Regions from separate parts of the Arthrobacter saudimassiliensis genome, predicted to be linked through region 2. Evidence: riboswitches for the same ligand, from Rfam matches in the RefSeq annotation. Region 2 holds a riboswitch; each other region holds the start of a gene.

Region 1 (4,834 bases), on a different contig from region 2:
CGGCTTCCACCGCCTTGGCTCCGCGGCGAGCGTCCCGCGCAGGGCCGACTCGGCGCGCAGCGACCCGGCCCAGGGCGCGGTCAGCCCCCCAAGTGCCAGCGCGAGGGTCGATTTGCCGGCGCCGTTGGGCCCGACGACGCCGAGCACGGTGCCCGCCCGCAGCTGCAGGTCCACCCCGGCCAGCACGGGTCCGGCGTGCCGGTTGCGGGCCACGGCCAGGTCCTTGGCGGTCAGCAGCGCTTCTCCCGGAGCGCCGGGGGCCGGCAGGGGCGGACCGCCGTCGGCCGTCAGCGGATCCAGGCCGGGCACCCACACACCCGCCGCGGCCAGCCGGCTGCGGATGCCCTGCCCGTTCAGCACCTGCTCGGGCGGCCCGTCGGCGAGCAGGCCGCCGTCGGCCGCAAGCACGAGCACCCGGTCCACGACCGGGGCCCAGACCGCGGTGCGGTGCTCGACCACGATCAGAGTGGCGCCGGTGCGCTCCGCGGCGCGGGCGACGGCGTCACGGACCTCCAGCACTCCAGCCGGGTCAAGGTTGGCGGTGGGCTCGTCCAGCAGCAGCAGGCCCGGCTGCATGGCCAGCACGGCCGCGAGGGCCAGGCGCTGCTTCTGGCCGCCGGAAAGGGCGGCGGTGGGATGCCCGTGCGGCAGGTGCCCCAGTCCGACGTCCTCCAGCGCCCGGGCGGTCCGGGCCGGAATCCGTGCTGCGGGCACCTGCAGGTTTTCCGCGCCGAACGCCACCTCGTCGCCCACCCGGGAGAGCACCACCTGGCTCTCCGGATCCTGCAGCACCAGCCCGGCGCGGCCGCGCGCCCGACGCGGGTCGACGCCGTCGATGCTCAGGCGCCCGGACTGCTCGCCGCCGCCGTCGCCCTCGTCGTCGGCAAGGATGCCGGCCAGCGCGTGCAGCAGCGTCGATTTGCCTGCGCCGGAAGCTCCCAGCAGCAGGACCCGCTCGCCGGCACGGATGTGCAGGTCCAGTCCGCTGACCGCGGGCCGGCGGCGCCCGGCGTGCCGCCAGCCGAACCCCTCGGCGCGGACTTCGGCCGGGGCGGCGGGCCGGTCAGGCATCGGCGCTGCGGCCGGCCGCGAACTGGGACAGGGCGCCGGTGCGTGCCAGTGCACGCATCGCCAGCCAGGAGAGCAGGCCCGCGATCACGAGTCCGGACACCGCGGCGAACAGCACGTAGAGGCCCTGCCACTGCGCGGCCCATTCGACGTTGTAGAGGATGTTCTCGCTGACGCCCAGGAAGACCCCGGCGGTCAGCCCGGCCAGCAGCGCCACCGGCAGGGTGTACCTGCGGTAGAGGAAGAGCAGGAAGATCAGTTCCGCGCCCAGGCCCTGGACGGCTCCGGAGAGCAGGACGGACAGGCCGTAGCTGGTCCCCAGGACCATGGACACGGCCGAGGCCAGGACCTCGCAGTAGATCGCGGCACCGGGCCTGCGGATGATCAGCCCGCCCAGGACGCCGGCGATCAGCCAGCCTCCGCTGTAGAGGCCGAGCAGGGGCGGGAAGGCGGCGGTCAGGGCGCCGATGCCGCCGGCGCCCAGGGACCAGGCCCAGAAGACCACGCCCACGGCCACGGAAAGCACGGACGCGGTGACGATGTCCACCACCCGCCAGCGGGCGGAGGTTCGCCAGGATGCGGCGAGCCGGGCGCCCCACCGCGGGCCGGGTGACGGCGTCGGGCGCGGGTCGGGGCTCGGGGACGATGCGGTGGGGCGGGGCTGCGGCGCGCCGCCGGAAGTGTTCTGCATGGAAATCCTCCTGGGTTGCAGGAGGGGAGGGAGAACGCCGGTACCGGCGCCGCCCCTGAGATCTCGACTCCCTTCGCCGGTACTAACCGGATCAGGTTCGAGGGTCTGCGGTGATCCGCACTCTCAGCGCCCTGTGCCGTGCCCGGTGTTCCGGTCCGCGGCGGCGCTCCCCTGTCGTGTGTTGGCGCTACCACTGTACATCCGATCGGGACGCGTGGGGCGGCTGTGTCGTAGGGTGGGGTCAAAGCCCCACAAGCGAAGGAATGCCCATGAACGTGATCCTCAAACTGCTCGGCACAGGCGTCAGCATCCTGGCCGGAATCGTCTCCGCCAAGGCCCTGGACTTCGTCTGGGAGAAGGCCACCGGGCAGGAGCCGCCGAAGGACGCCGAAGGCAGCCTCGAGGCCTCGCTGCGCTCGGCGCTCGTCTTCGCGCTGGTCTCCGGCGCCGTCAGCTCCGCGATCCGCGTGCTCACCAACCGGGGCACCCAGAAGGCCATCCAGCGCTACAAGCGCACCCCCGAGGTCGTCTGACCCGCGGACCTATCCTTCGAGCCGGCGGCGGCTGCGGCTGCCGCCGGCTCCGTCCGTTTCACGGGCGGCAGCCAGCTCCTCGGCGGACAGGTTCCCGGTCTGGTGCACGTCGTCCACCTGCGGATCGGCGTCGGCGCCCTCCTCGGCCTCCTGCGCCTCGGTGATGTAGCGCTGGGCGCGCTCGACGACGTCGTCCAGCTCGTCGATGCTCAGCAGCTCCGGCCGCAGGTGCTTGGTGCGGTAGCCGGCGCGGCCGATCATATGGGCGCTGACCGGGGCGGTCAGCAGCATGAGCAGCCAGCACAGGAACAGGACCGGCAGCAGCTTCCAGCTGGCGAACTCCACCGCCATGGCGGAGAGGAACAGCAGCAGGCCCAGCACCTGGGGCTTGGACGCCGCGTGCATGCGGCTCATCAGGTCCGGGAAGCGCATCAGGCCGATCGCGGCGGCCAGCGACATCAGGGCGCCGCCGATCATGAGCAGGCCGACGACGGCGTCGTGGAGGTTCTGGGACATTGTTACCTCCTGTCCGTGACGAAGCGGGCGACGGTGACCGAGCCGATGAAGCCGACCAGCGAGATCGAGATCAGCAGCGCCAGGTAGTCAAGGTGCCGGTTGACGATCATGTCGGTGGCCAGGCCGGCGCCGACCACCGCCAAAAGCACGTCCGCTGCGAGCACCCGGTCCAGGATGGACGGGCCCAGGATGATCCGGCCGATGGCGCCGAAGGCCGCCACCGCCAGCATCACGGCTGTGATCACGGCAAATACATTCATCATGCGCCTGCTCCCTGCTGTGCGTCGTCGAGCTGCCCGCCGGTGCGCTGTTCATCGGCCCTCAGCAGCTGCAGGTCCTCGCGGCTGCCCATGGTCCGGATCAGCCAGGCCTCGGTGCTGCGCACGTCCCGGCGGATCGCCTCCGCCTGCTCCTCGTTGGCGACGTTCAGGCAGTGCAGGTAGAGGGTGGAGGTGGAGCGGTCCACGTCCACCACCAGCGAACCGGGAATCAGCGACAGCGCGTGGCCGGTGGCGGTGGTGAGCAGGTCGGACCGGGTCCGCAGCTTGACCGCCACCACGGCGTTCCGGATCCGCGGGCCCTTCCGGATCGCCAGCCAGAACACCTCGAAGCTGGCCAGCACCAGCTTGTACAGGAAGCGGACGCCGAACCCGAACGCGTACAGCACGTTGAACCTGCCGCTGAGCTGCACCGGAGGCAGGTAGAAGATGCGCATCACCACGGCGGCGATGACCACGCCGAACGCGAGGTTGGCGAGGCTGAAGTCCTGCCAGAGCGCTCCCCAGACAAAGACCAGCCAGATCAGCAGCGGCAGTTCCTTGAAGACCGAAAGGTGGCGTTTGCGGCTCACGGCATGGCCCCCTCTCCCAGGACCGCTTCGATGTACGGGGTGCGCTCGAGCAGGTCCATCGCGGCGTTGTCGCTGAGCTCATAGAGCGGACCGGCGAAGACGGTCAGGGCGACGCCCAGGCCGACCAGGCCCAGGGTGGCGCCGACCATGCTCTTGGGCAGCAGCGTGACGGCGTCGCGCCCGGAGAACCGGCCGCTGTCGTGGTCGGTGACGTCCACCGAGCTGTTCAGGGTGCGCCCGTCCGGGCCGACCGCCAGCAGGATCGGGTCCGGGTGCACCGCATCCTCCGGGGTGCGCCAGAAGGCGCGGTTCCAGACCCGGGCCATGACCAGCAGGGTCAGCAGGCTGGTGACGGCGCCGGCGGCGACCAGCGCATAGGCCAGCGGCGTGCCCAGGTCCACGCCGGCCTGCATCAGGCCGAGCTTGCCGAGGAAACCGGAGAACGGCGGAATGCCGGCCAGGTTGATCGCCGGAATGAAGTACAGCACGGCCAGCAGCGGCGACAGCTTCGCCAGCCCGCCCAGGCGGTCCATGTTGGCCGTCCCGCCCCGGCGTTCGATCAGCCCGGTGACCAGGAACAGGCTGGTCTGCACGGTGATGTGGTGCACCACATAGAACACCGCGGAACCGATGCCGACCACGGAGGAAACCGCCAGGCCGAAGACCATGTAGCCGATGTGGCTGACCAGGGTGAACGAGAGGAGTCGCTTGATGTCCGTCTGCGCCAGCGCGCCGAGGATGCCCACCACCATCGTCAGCCCGGCAACGACCATCAGCAGCGAGTTGATCCGGTCCCCGGGGAACAGCAGCGTCTCCGTCCGCACCATGGCGTACACGCCGACCTTGGTCAGCAGGCCGGCGAACACCGCGGTCACCGGTGCCGGCGCCGTCGGGTAGGAGTCCGGCAGCCAGAACGACAGCGGGAAGACGGCGGCCTTGATGCCGAACGCGACCAGCAGCATCACGTGCAGCACCATCTGGGTGTCCGGGTCCAGCTCGCCGAGCTTGAGCGCGAGGTCGGCCATGTTGACCGTGCCGGTGGCGCCGTAGACCATCGCGATGGCGATCAGGAACAGCAGCGAGGAGACCACACTGACCACCACGTAGGTGACGCCGGCCCGGATCCGGGGGGTGGTCCCGCCGAGCGTCATCAGCACGTAGCTGGCGGTCAGCAGG
Region 2 (4,834 bases):
GTTCCGGTGCGCTGCGACCCGCTGGGGTACGTGACCGAGGTGGGCCTGCTGCTGCAGGGAACCAACGAGGGTCAGATCGTGCGCTCCTTCGTCTCGGGCCGGGTGATGTACCGTGAGACCATCCGCGCCGCCCTGCTGCGCCATCTGGAAAAGGACCTCGGGCCCATGGCGCTGCCCCAGCTGCCGCCCTGCCTGACCCCGTTCACCGTGGCCGAGTATTTCCCCGCCCCCTCACAGACCGGGCTGACCGACGAACGCCAGCACGCCGTCGCGCTGTGTTACGTGATTCCGGTGACCGGTGAGTGCAATCCGCGGCAGGACGCCCTGGAGCTGTCCTGGCTGACGCCCGAGGAGGCGCTGCGCCCCGAGGTGTACAACGAATTCTCCGGCGGCCGCGGCGACCTGCTCCGGCAGGCCCTGGCCTCCGCCGGCTGGGGTCGCTGAGCGGCGTCGTTACCGCACCTTTATATACTGGGGGAACCGTCCGAGGGAGAAGGAACCAGCAATGCCAGAGAACCAGCCGGAGACGTATGCCTTCCGGGTGAACGCGGAACACCTCCGCCCGGGCCAGGCCCTGGTTCTCGCCGACGGCAGCGCCGCCCCGGTCGAGTCGCTGAGCGTCGAAACGGATGACTTCGGCGTGCCCGCCCTCGCGGTGGCCCTGCTTGAGGACAACCGGACCGTGCGGATGGCGTACGGCTCCACCGTGCGGGTCCAGGCGCCGGCTCCGGAGGGGCCGCCGTCGGCCGCCGTCCGTTCGGTGCCCACTGAGGAGGAAAGCTTCACCGCCGTCCTCGACGCCGCCGCCCGGGCCCACCCCGACGAACCCGCCGTCCGCGAGATCACCGCCCGGCTGGGCCGCGGCTTCAACGTGAAGTCCGGCAGCCAGCTGCAGGACGTCCGGGACCTGGCGCACCTGCTGTACGTGGACCTGGCCGACGCCCGGCACGCCCTGCAGGTCAGCACCCTGCTCACCGGGCTGCCCTTCGACGGCAACTTCGGCCGCTGGCACTGGATCCAGGGCACCCTGGCCCTCGCCTCGCACATCACCCGCGAGCAGGGCGACCCGGAGGCCTCGGCGGCCTTCGCCCGGGCGGTGCGGGCCGCGGACGACTCCGAAACCGATCCGCTGAAGGCCAAGCTCGCCGCCGAACTGCTGCAGCGCCAGCTCAACCAGCCGAACCTGTACGACCGCGAGATCCACCGCGCCGCCGAGGCCGGAGACCAGGCCGCCGAACGGGAATGGCGGGTGCTGCGCCTGGACACCCTGCTCTATCTGCGCGCCCACGGCGGCTCGCAGACCCTCTCCGCCGGTGAGCTGGAGCGGCGCATCGACGCCGAGCTCGCCGCGGTCCGGGCCCTCGGCCGCGACGGCCAGCCCGCCTAGCCCTGCCCGCCCCGGTTCCCCTGCGGTTCCCTGCTGCTAGCGCGGCGGCCGGGTCGAATCACGCACCACCAGCTCCGGCTGGAAACTGACGTGCCGGTGGTGGTGGTCCTCGGCCAGCTCATCTTCCAGCAGTTCGACGGCGGTGCGCCCGATCAGCCGCGCCGGCTGGCGGATGGAGGACAGCGGAACAATGGCTGAGGGCGCGAAATCAATGTCGTCGTAGCCGATCAGGGCGATGTCCTGCGGCACCCGGATACGGTGGCCGAACACGAAGGCCTGCAGCAGTCCGATGGCGAGCAGGTCGTTCGCCGCGAAAACCGCATCGGGGCGTTCGGCCGCCGGCCTGCCCAGCAGTGCCTCGCCGACGCGGCGGCCCTCCAGCACGGTCAGGGACTCGGTATCCACCACGTCCAGCGACGCCCCGGGAACGGCGTCGACGGCGGCCCGGGCTCCCGCTTCACGGTCCGCCACCTGGTGCAGGGACGTCGGGCCGCCCACAAACGTGACCCGCCGCGCTCCGCCCTCGAGCAGGTGGGTGACCGCCATCCGGCCGCCCTCGACGTCGTCAACGGCCAGGGAACAGTACTGGGAGGCCGGCGCCTGTTCATCCACCAGCACCACCGGGGTACCGCGGGAGCGCAGCCGGTCGATCCGCCGCCGTTCCGGTGACTGGGGGGTGATCAGCACGCCGCGCACGCGCTGTTCCTCGAACAGGTCCAGGTAGACCTGTTCCCGGCTGCGGGACAGCCCCGAATTGCCCACGATCACGGCCTGCCCGTGCGCGTCCGCGGCCGCTTCGGCACCGCGGGCGATCTCGTTGTAGAACGGGTTCCCGGTGTCCTGCACCACCAGCCCGATGGTGCGCGAGCGGCCCGCCTTCAGCTGCCGGGCGACGTCGTTGCGGACATACCCGAGGTCCTCGATGGCCTTCTGCACCCGGCGGCGCCGGTCTTCGGAGACCATCTCGGGCCGGTTGATCACGTTGGAGACCGTGCCGATCGAGACCCGGGCTTCCCTGGCGACGTCCTTGATGCTCACCGGGAATCTCTCCATGCAGTGCCTTCACTTTCACATCGGTCGTGGTGCGTCATGCGGGCTGGCTTCGGCCCGGACCGCCGCGGCCGTCCAGGGTGCAGGGGTCCATTCTAATGAGCCCCGTCCCACGTGGGGGCGGAAATGCCCTCCGATGACGGCGGGCAGCCGGGCGGCCCGACGGGCGGTCCGCCGGTGCCGGGCAGCCGAACGCCGTCAGGGGCGCATGTATGCTGGGCCACACGCTGAGAAGGATCAGCGGTTCTGCGGGAGCCCTCCGGGGCTGAGAGGGCTTAAGCGCCGACCGCCGCACCTGATGCGGGTTATGCCGCCGTAGGAAAGGACCCTCCGATGCACCCTGCCCTCCCCGCTCCCGGCGGCCCCGCCGCGCCTGACAACTACGCCCCCGACCGCTCCGTGTCGGTGGACGTCGCGGTGGCCGGCGCGGGCGTGATCGGCCTCGCCGTCGCGTGGCGGCTCCGGTTGGCAGGATTCCGGGTGGCGCTGGTGGATCCCGCCCCCGCCATGGGGGCCTCCCGGGCCGCGGCCGGTATGCTGGCCCCAGCCAGCGAGGTCCAGTATCAGCAGGAGGCCCTGTTCCCGCTGATGCGCGCCGCCGCCGGGGAGTATCCGGAGTTCGCTGCGTCCGTGGAACGGGCATCGGGGCTGCCGTCCGGCTACCGGGCTACCGAGACCCTGGCCTGCGCAGCCGACGCCGCCGACCGGCGCGCCCTGGAGGACCTGCGCCGCCTGCAGGAGGCGCACGGAATGGCGGTGGAACCGCTTCCGCTGCGGGCCGCCCGCCGGATGGAGCCGGCGCTCAGCCCAGGGCTGGCCGGCGTCTTCCGGATTCCGAGCGACCACCAGGTGGATCCCCGGATGCTGGCCGCCGCGCTCCTGGGCGCCCTCGGCTGCCGGGACGCTGGCACCTGGGGAACACCGGGTGCCGACGACGGCGGGCCGGCGCTGGTTCTCCGGGACCGCGCCGAGGCGCTGCACCGCACCGCCGACGGTGCCGTGGCCGGACTGGTCCTGGCCGGCGGCACCACCGTGCGCGCCGGCTGGACCGTGCTGGCCACCGGAGCAGGCCCGGAACCGGCCAACCTTCCGCCCGGGCTCAGCCTGCCGCCGGTGCGGCCGGTGTTCGGGGACATCCTGCGGGCGCGGGTGCGGCCCGGGGCTCCTCCCCTGCTCGAGCGGACCGTGCGCGGCCTGGTCCACGGCGTTCCCGTCTACCTTGTGCCGCGGGCTGACGGTTCCCTGGTCATCGGCGCCACCTCCCGCGAGGACAACCGCCCTGGGGTGGACGTCGGCGGGGTCTTCGCCCTGCTGCGTGATGCCCGGGCGCTGGTGCCTGCGGTGGACGATCTGGAGCTGGTGGAGACCATGGCCCGGGCCCGGCCCGGCACCCCCGACGATCTGCCCTGTCTGGGCATTCCCCGCACCGACGACGGCCGCCCGGTTGCCGGGCTGGTGCTGGCCACCGGCTTCTTCCGGCACGGCGTGCTGCTGGCGCCGCTTGCCGCCCGGCTCACGGCCGGCCTGATCGCCGGCACGTCCGGGGCCGATCCTGCGGACGCCGCGTATCTGGCCGCAGCTGCCCCGGACCGTTTCCGCTCCGTCCCGACGCACCTCTGAAAGGAACCATCCATGCCGGCCATTACCTTCAACGGCGCCGCCCGCGCCGTGCCCGAGGACACCACGGTGTCCCAGCTCGTCGCCGCCGCGCTCGGCCGCGCCCTCGACCCGGCAGGCCAGCCGGCCGACGGCGGCCGGCTGGGCGTCGCGGTGGCGGTGGACGCCGTCGTCCTGCCGCGCAGCCTCTGGCACACCACACCGGTGGCGGACGGGCAGAGCATCGAACTCGTGACCGCCGTGCAGGGAGGCTGATCATGGACACCTTCACCGATCCGCTGGTCATTGACGGGGTGGCCCTGGGCTCCCGGCTGATCATGGGCACCGGCGGGCTCAGCTCGCTGCACACGCTGGAACAGGCGCTGCTGGCCTCGGGCACCGCGCTGACCACGGTGGCCCTGCGTCGGTACGCCCCGGCGTCGGGCAGCTCGCTGTTCGAGGTGCTGGAGCGCAACGGCATCCGGATCCTGCCCAACACCGCCGGCTGCTACACCGCCCGGGACGCGCTGCTGACGGCGGAGCTGGGGCGCGAGGCGCTGGAGACGGACTGGGTCAAACTGGAGGTCATCGCCGATGACCGGACGCTGCTGCCGGACGTGGTGGAGCTGCTGGACGGCGTCGAGCAGCTGGCGGCCCGCGGCTTCCGGGTCTTCGCCTACACCTCGGATGATCCCGCCGTCGCCCGGCGGCTGGAGGACGTGGGCGCCGCGGCGGTGATGCCGCTGGGGGCACCCATCGGCACCGGACTGGGGATCCTGAACCCGCACAACATTGAGCTGA
Region 3 (4,834 bases), on a different contig from region 2:
GACAGGAAGCGGCGGTCCCGCAGCAGCACCCGGTAACCCCGCGGCCGGGCGGCGACGGCGTCCTCGCCCGCCTCGGCGGCACGCGCGGCTTCGGCCGTCTCCGCCGCGGCGGCGGCCCGGGCGCGGCGGTGCGGCGGCAGGGTCTCGGGCATCCAGCGCCAGACAATGACCACCAGCACGACGCCGATCAGGGCCAGGGCGAGGAACACGGCACGCCACTGCCACACGGCAATCACCGCCTGCCCCAGGGTGGGCGCCAGCAGCGGCGCCAGACCGATGATGAGCATCAGGCGGGAGAGCATCCGGGCCGCGTCGGAGCCCTGGAACCGGTCCCGGATGACGGCGATCGCCACCACGCCGGCCGCGGCGTTGAAGAATCCCTGGAGTACCCGCAGCCCGATCAGGGTTTCGATGTTCGGCACCACGGAGCACAGCAGCGAGACCAGCACGTGCAGGCTGATGCCCAGCAGCAGCGGCAGCCGCCGGCCTGCGCGGTCCGAGAACGGGCCGATCACCAGCTGCCCGACGGCGGCGCCCAGCAGGGTGCCGGACAGGGTGAACTGCGCGGCCGCGGCGCTGGTGTGCAGGTCCTCCGCGACCGCCGGCAGCGCCGGCAGATACATGTCGGTGGTGACTGCCGGCAGCGCGGCCAGGGCACCGAGCATCAGCACGTATTTCAGCCCGCGGCGGCGGGAGGCAGCGGAGTCGGAAACGGAACGGGAGCTGGAATCGGCCGACGCGGCCGCAGTGGTCTTCCTAGGGCGCATAAGGACTACAGCCTAGTGGGCCGGGGCAAGCGGGGGAATGGACGTCCATTTTCCGGGAGCTGCGTGACGCCGGCCGGCGGCACAGTCTGCGGCCGGGTGCGGACGCCGGGCGTGGCCGCCGTGCGCACCCTTGTCGGCGTCGGAGCCGGCCTCCAGACTGAGGGAAGGGCTGTGGGGGCGGCGCCGGTTTCCGCGAGAGAGGCGTAGGAGATGAAGACCAGGTTCCTGAACTATCCCGACTGGCAGGCCACCGCCGATACGCTGCGGATGTTCCTGCAGATGGCGGGCAAGGTGAAGCTCGAGCGCAGCCCCCAGCGGCCCGAGTGGGCCCACGTCCGCCTGTTCCTGACCATCGACGGGATCGGCACCGGAATCATTCCGGCGCACGGGTCGAACTTCGAGATTTATTTCAACCTGCGCCGGCACCACGTCGTCGTGCAGAACAGCCACGGCCTGCGGGAGAAGATCCCGCTGGGGCAGGGCCTGAGCGTCAAGGCCTTCTACGAGCAGCTGATGGTGGCGCTGGACGACATCAACGCGCCCACCCCGATCAACGTCCGGCCGCAGGAGTTCCACGATCCGCTGGACTTCGACCAGGATGACCGGCACGCCTCCTACGACCGGGAAGCGGTGACCCTGTTCCTGGAAAACCTGCACTTCGCCTACCGCAGCATCGCCGCCTTCATGGCGCCGTGGCGGGGCAAGGTGGAGATGCCCGCCTACTGGTTCGGCACCATGGACCTCACCGGCACGCTGTTCAGCGGCCAGGCGGCGCCGTACCAGGGCAGGGGAGAGATTGCCGCCGGATCCTTCGATGAGAAAGCCTGCGAGTTCGGGTTCTGGCCGGGGGATCCGAAGTCGCCGCAGCCGTCCTTCTTCGTGCTTCCGTATCCGTTCGTCAGCGACATCGGCAGCTACGGCGGCATGTTGAAGCCGTCCGCCGCCCGGTTCCTGGCTCAGGAATGCGAGTACGTGCTTCCCCTTGAGGACGCCCTGGCCACGGCGGACCCGCAGCAGACCGTGGTGGACTTCTGCTCCAGCGCCTTCGCCATCCTGCAGCGCCAGGATCCCTGGCCGGACCTGGACTGGGCCACGGAGGCCCTGACCTACCGCCGCTGACGCGCTGCGGGCAGGGCCCGCCGGGGGTTTGCCCCTGCCTGTGCGCGGGGCTACAGTCGAGGGCAGTGACACGGGGTGCCGCAAGGCTGAGATGAGACCCGTCGAACCTGATCTAGTTAGAACTAGCGAAGGGATGTCGCGGATGAGCATTCGCCTGACTCCGGACCTGACCATTGACCTCCTCGCGCAGCTGCGCGCCGGCACGCCGCTGGTGCAGTCGCTGACCAACGCGGTGGTCACCAACTTCACCGCCAACGCCCTGCTCGCGCTCGGCGCCGCTCCGGCGATGACCGACATTCCCGGGGAGGCCGGCCCGTTTGCCCGGATCGCCTCCGGGGTGCTGATCAATCTGGGCACGCCCACCGCGGAGCAGCGCGAGGCGATGGCAGAGGCAGCGGACGCCGCCGCCGACGCCGGCACCCCCTGGGTGCTGGACCCGGTGGCCGTCGGCTCGCTGCCCGTCCGGACCCGGCTGGCCGCCGAACTGCTCGAACGCCGCCCGGCCGTGATCCGCGGCAACGCCTCCGAGATTATTGCCCTGGCCGGCCAGGGCGCCGGCGGCCGCGGCGTCGACGCCACCGACAACCCCGAGGACGCGCTGCCGGCCGCGCAGCTGCTGGCCGGCAAGTACGGCTCCGTGGTCGCGGTGTCCGGTCCGGTGGACCTGATCACCGACGGGCGGGACGTGCTCCGGATCGCCAACGGGCATCCGCTGCTGACCCGGATCACCGGCGGCGGCTGCGCCCTGGGCGCCGTCACCGCTGCATTCCTGGGCTCCGCGCCCGACGCCGACCGGCTGGCCGCCGCAGCCGCCGGCACCGCCGTCTACACCGTGGCGGCCGAAATTGCCGCCGAGCAGGCCGCCGGCCCGGGCAGCTTCGCCGTCGCGTTCCTTGACGCGCTCGCCGCCGTAGACGCCGCCGAGCTCGAGACCCGCCTGGACATTGCATGAGCACGGAGAACCTGATGGAGAACAACGCCTTGATGAGCGCTGCCAGTCCCCGCGCCCGGGCCCGCAGCACCGGCATCTACCTGGTTACCGACACCGCCCAGTGCGGGCCCCGGGGACTGGTGGACACGGTGCGCGCCGCCGTCGCCGGCGGTATCCGCACCGTCCAGGTGCGGGAAAAGGACGCCACCGCCGCCGAGTTTTACGCCCGGGTGCTGGCCGTCGCCGAGGCGGTCGGAGACCGGGCGCTGGTGCTGGTCGATGACCGGGTGGACATCTACCTCGCCGCCCGGGCCGCGGGCGCGGCCGTGCACGGCGTGCACGTGGGCCAGTCCGACCTGCCCGTGGCGGCGGTGCGGCAGCTGGTCGGCCCGGACGCCGTCGTTGGATTGACCGCGAACAAACCCGAGCACCTGACCGCGCTCGCCGCCCTGCCGGCCGGAACCGTGGACCATCTGGGCACCGGGGTCATCCGGCCCACCGCCACCAAGAAGGACCACCCCGAACCGCTGGGCATCGACGGCTTCGCCCGGTTCGCGGCCGCGGCTCCGGTGCCCTGCGTAGCGATCGGCGGGGTCACGGCCGCCGACGTCGCGCCGCTGCGCGCCGCCGGGGCGAGCGGCGTCGCGATTGTCTCCGCGGTCTGCGCGGCCGCCGATCCGCGGCAGGCCGCAGCCGACCTGGTCCGGGAGTGGAACCGATGAGCGGGTCCACCGGCCGGGCTGCCGCGGAGGCGACGGCGGGCGGCGCGGCCGGAACCACCGCCGTGCCGCGGGTGCTCAGCATCGCCGGCACCGACCCGACCGGAGGAGCCGGCATCCAGGCGGACCTGAAGTCGATTGCCGCGAACGGCGGCTACGGCATGGCCGTGGTGACCGCCCTGGTGGCGCAGAACACCCACGGCGTGCGATCCATCCACACCCCGCCCGTGTCCTTCCTGGCCGAGCAGCTCGACGCCGTCTCCGACGACGTGCACCTCGATGGGGTGAAGATCGGCATGCTTGGCGGCGCCGACGTCGCCGCCACGGTCACGGCCTGGCTTGACCGGGTGCGCCCGCCCGCCGTCGTGCTGGATCCGGTGATGGTGGCCACCAGCGGCGACCGGCTGCTCGACGCCGCCGCGGAGGACGCGGTGCGGGACCTTTTGCACCGGGTGGACCTGGTGACGCCGAACCTGCCGGAGCTGGCCGCCCTGCTCGGCACCGAAGAAGCCGGCAGCTGGACCGAAGCACTGGAACAGGCCCAAGCCCTCGCCGCCCGGCACCGGGTCCTGGTCCTGGCCAAGGGCGGGCACCTGCACGCGGACGCCGGCAGTCCGGATGCGCTGGTGTCCGCAGAGGGGTCGGTGGCGGAAGTCCGGACGCCGCGGGTGCTGACCGCGAACACGCACGGCACCGGCTGCTCGCTGTCCTCCGCCCTGGCCACCCTGTACCCGCGGCTCGGCAGCTGGGAGGCGGCCCTGCGGGCCGCCAAGGACTGGCTGCAGGAGGCGCTGCAGCACGCCGACGAGCTGCAGGTCGGCTCCGGGCACGGACCCATCCACCACTTCCACGGCGTCTGGGAGCGCGGACTGGCGCCAACGGACAGCGCCGCCCCCGTTCCTGCCGCGGCGGGCCCGCATACCGCCACACTGTGGGCGGCGACCGCTGGTATCCGGGAGCGGGTATACCGGCTGAAGTTTCTGCGCGGGCTGGCCGACGGCACCCTGCCGGAGGAGGCGTTCAGCCACTATCTGGCCCAGGACGCGCTGTACCTCGGCGGGTACGCAGCCGCGCTGGCCCGCTGCGCCGAGCTGGCCGACGACGACGGCGCCCGCCGCTTCTGGTCTGTCCAGGCGCAGGCCTGCATCGAGGAGGAACAGCACCTGCACCGCAGCCGGGATGCCATGGAACCGGTACCGGCGTCGTCCGTCACCGCCGGCTACCTCGCCCACCTCAGCGAGCCAGACCCGGCGGCCGCCCGCCCGCAGCGCTACCTTCGGGCGGTCGCGGCGGTGCTG

The links. A riboswitch is a leader RNA that binds a small molecule or an ion and turns the genes downstream of it on or off. The one in region 2 is predicted to bind thiamine pyrophosphate.
Region 1: another riboswitch for thiamine pyrophosphate. It lies ahead of AC5RV6_RS03385 (ECF transporter S component); the one in region 2 lies ahead of thiO (glycine oxidase ThiO).
Region 3: another riboswitch for thiamine pyrophosphate. It lies ahead of thiM (hydroxyethylthiazole kinase); the one in region 2 lies ahead of thiO (glycine oxidase ThiO).

The regions. Positions count from the first base shown of each region.
Region 1 is NZ_JBNHFX010000001.1:737,999-742,832, forward strand. Features, by position in the region: gene AC5RV6_RS03380 (ABC transporter ATP-binding protein) at 1-1,071, opposite strand, end outside; gene AC5RV6_RS03385 (ECF transporter S component) at 1,064-1,759, opposite strand; TPP riboswitch at 1,811-1,942, opposite strand; gene AC5RV6_RS03390 (DUF4235 domain-containing protein) at 2,029-2,292, shown strand; gene mnhG (monovalent cation/H(+) antiporter subunit G) at 2,302-2,808, opposite strand; gene AC5RV6_RS03400 (MrpF/PhaF family protein) at 2,811-3,071, opposite strand; gene AC5RV6_RS03405 (Na+/H+ antiporter subunit E) at 3,068-3,658, opposite strand; gene AC5RV6_RS03410 (Na+/H+ antiporter subunit D) at 3,655-4,834, opposite strand, start outside.
Region 2 is NZ_JBNHFX010000004.1:105,180-110,013, reverse strand. Features, by position in the region: gene AC5RV6_RS15260 (NUDIX hydrolase family protein) at 1-444, shown strand, start outside; gene AC5RV6_RS15255 (DUF6707 family protein) at 506-1,387, shown strand; gene AC5RV6_RS15250 (LacI family DNA-binding transcriptional regulator) at 1,424-2,440, opposite strand; TPP riboswitch at 2,676-2,776, shown strand; gene thiO (glycine oxidase ThiO) at 2,771-4,057, shown strand; gene thiS (sulfur carrier protein ThiS) at 4,070-4,309, shown strand; gene AC5RV6_RS15235 (thiazole synthase) at 4,312-4,834, shown strand, end outside.
Region 3 is NZ_JBNHFX010000003.1:504,283-509,116, reverse strand. Features, by position in the region: gene AC5RV6_RS13575 (multidrug effflux MFS transporter) at 1-767, opposite strand, end outside; gene AC5RV6_RS13570 (DUF5996 family protein) at 978-1,886, shown strand; TPP riboswitch at 1,948-2,037, shown strand; gene thiM (hydroxyethylthiazole kinase) at 2,029-2,838, shown strand; gene thiE (thiamine phosphate synthase) at 2,835-3,539, shown strand; gene AC5RV6_RS13555 (bifunctional hydroxymethylpyrimidine kinase/phosphomethylpyrimidine kinase) at 3,536-4,834, shown strand, end outside.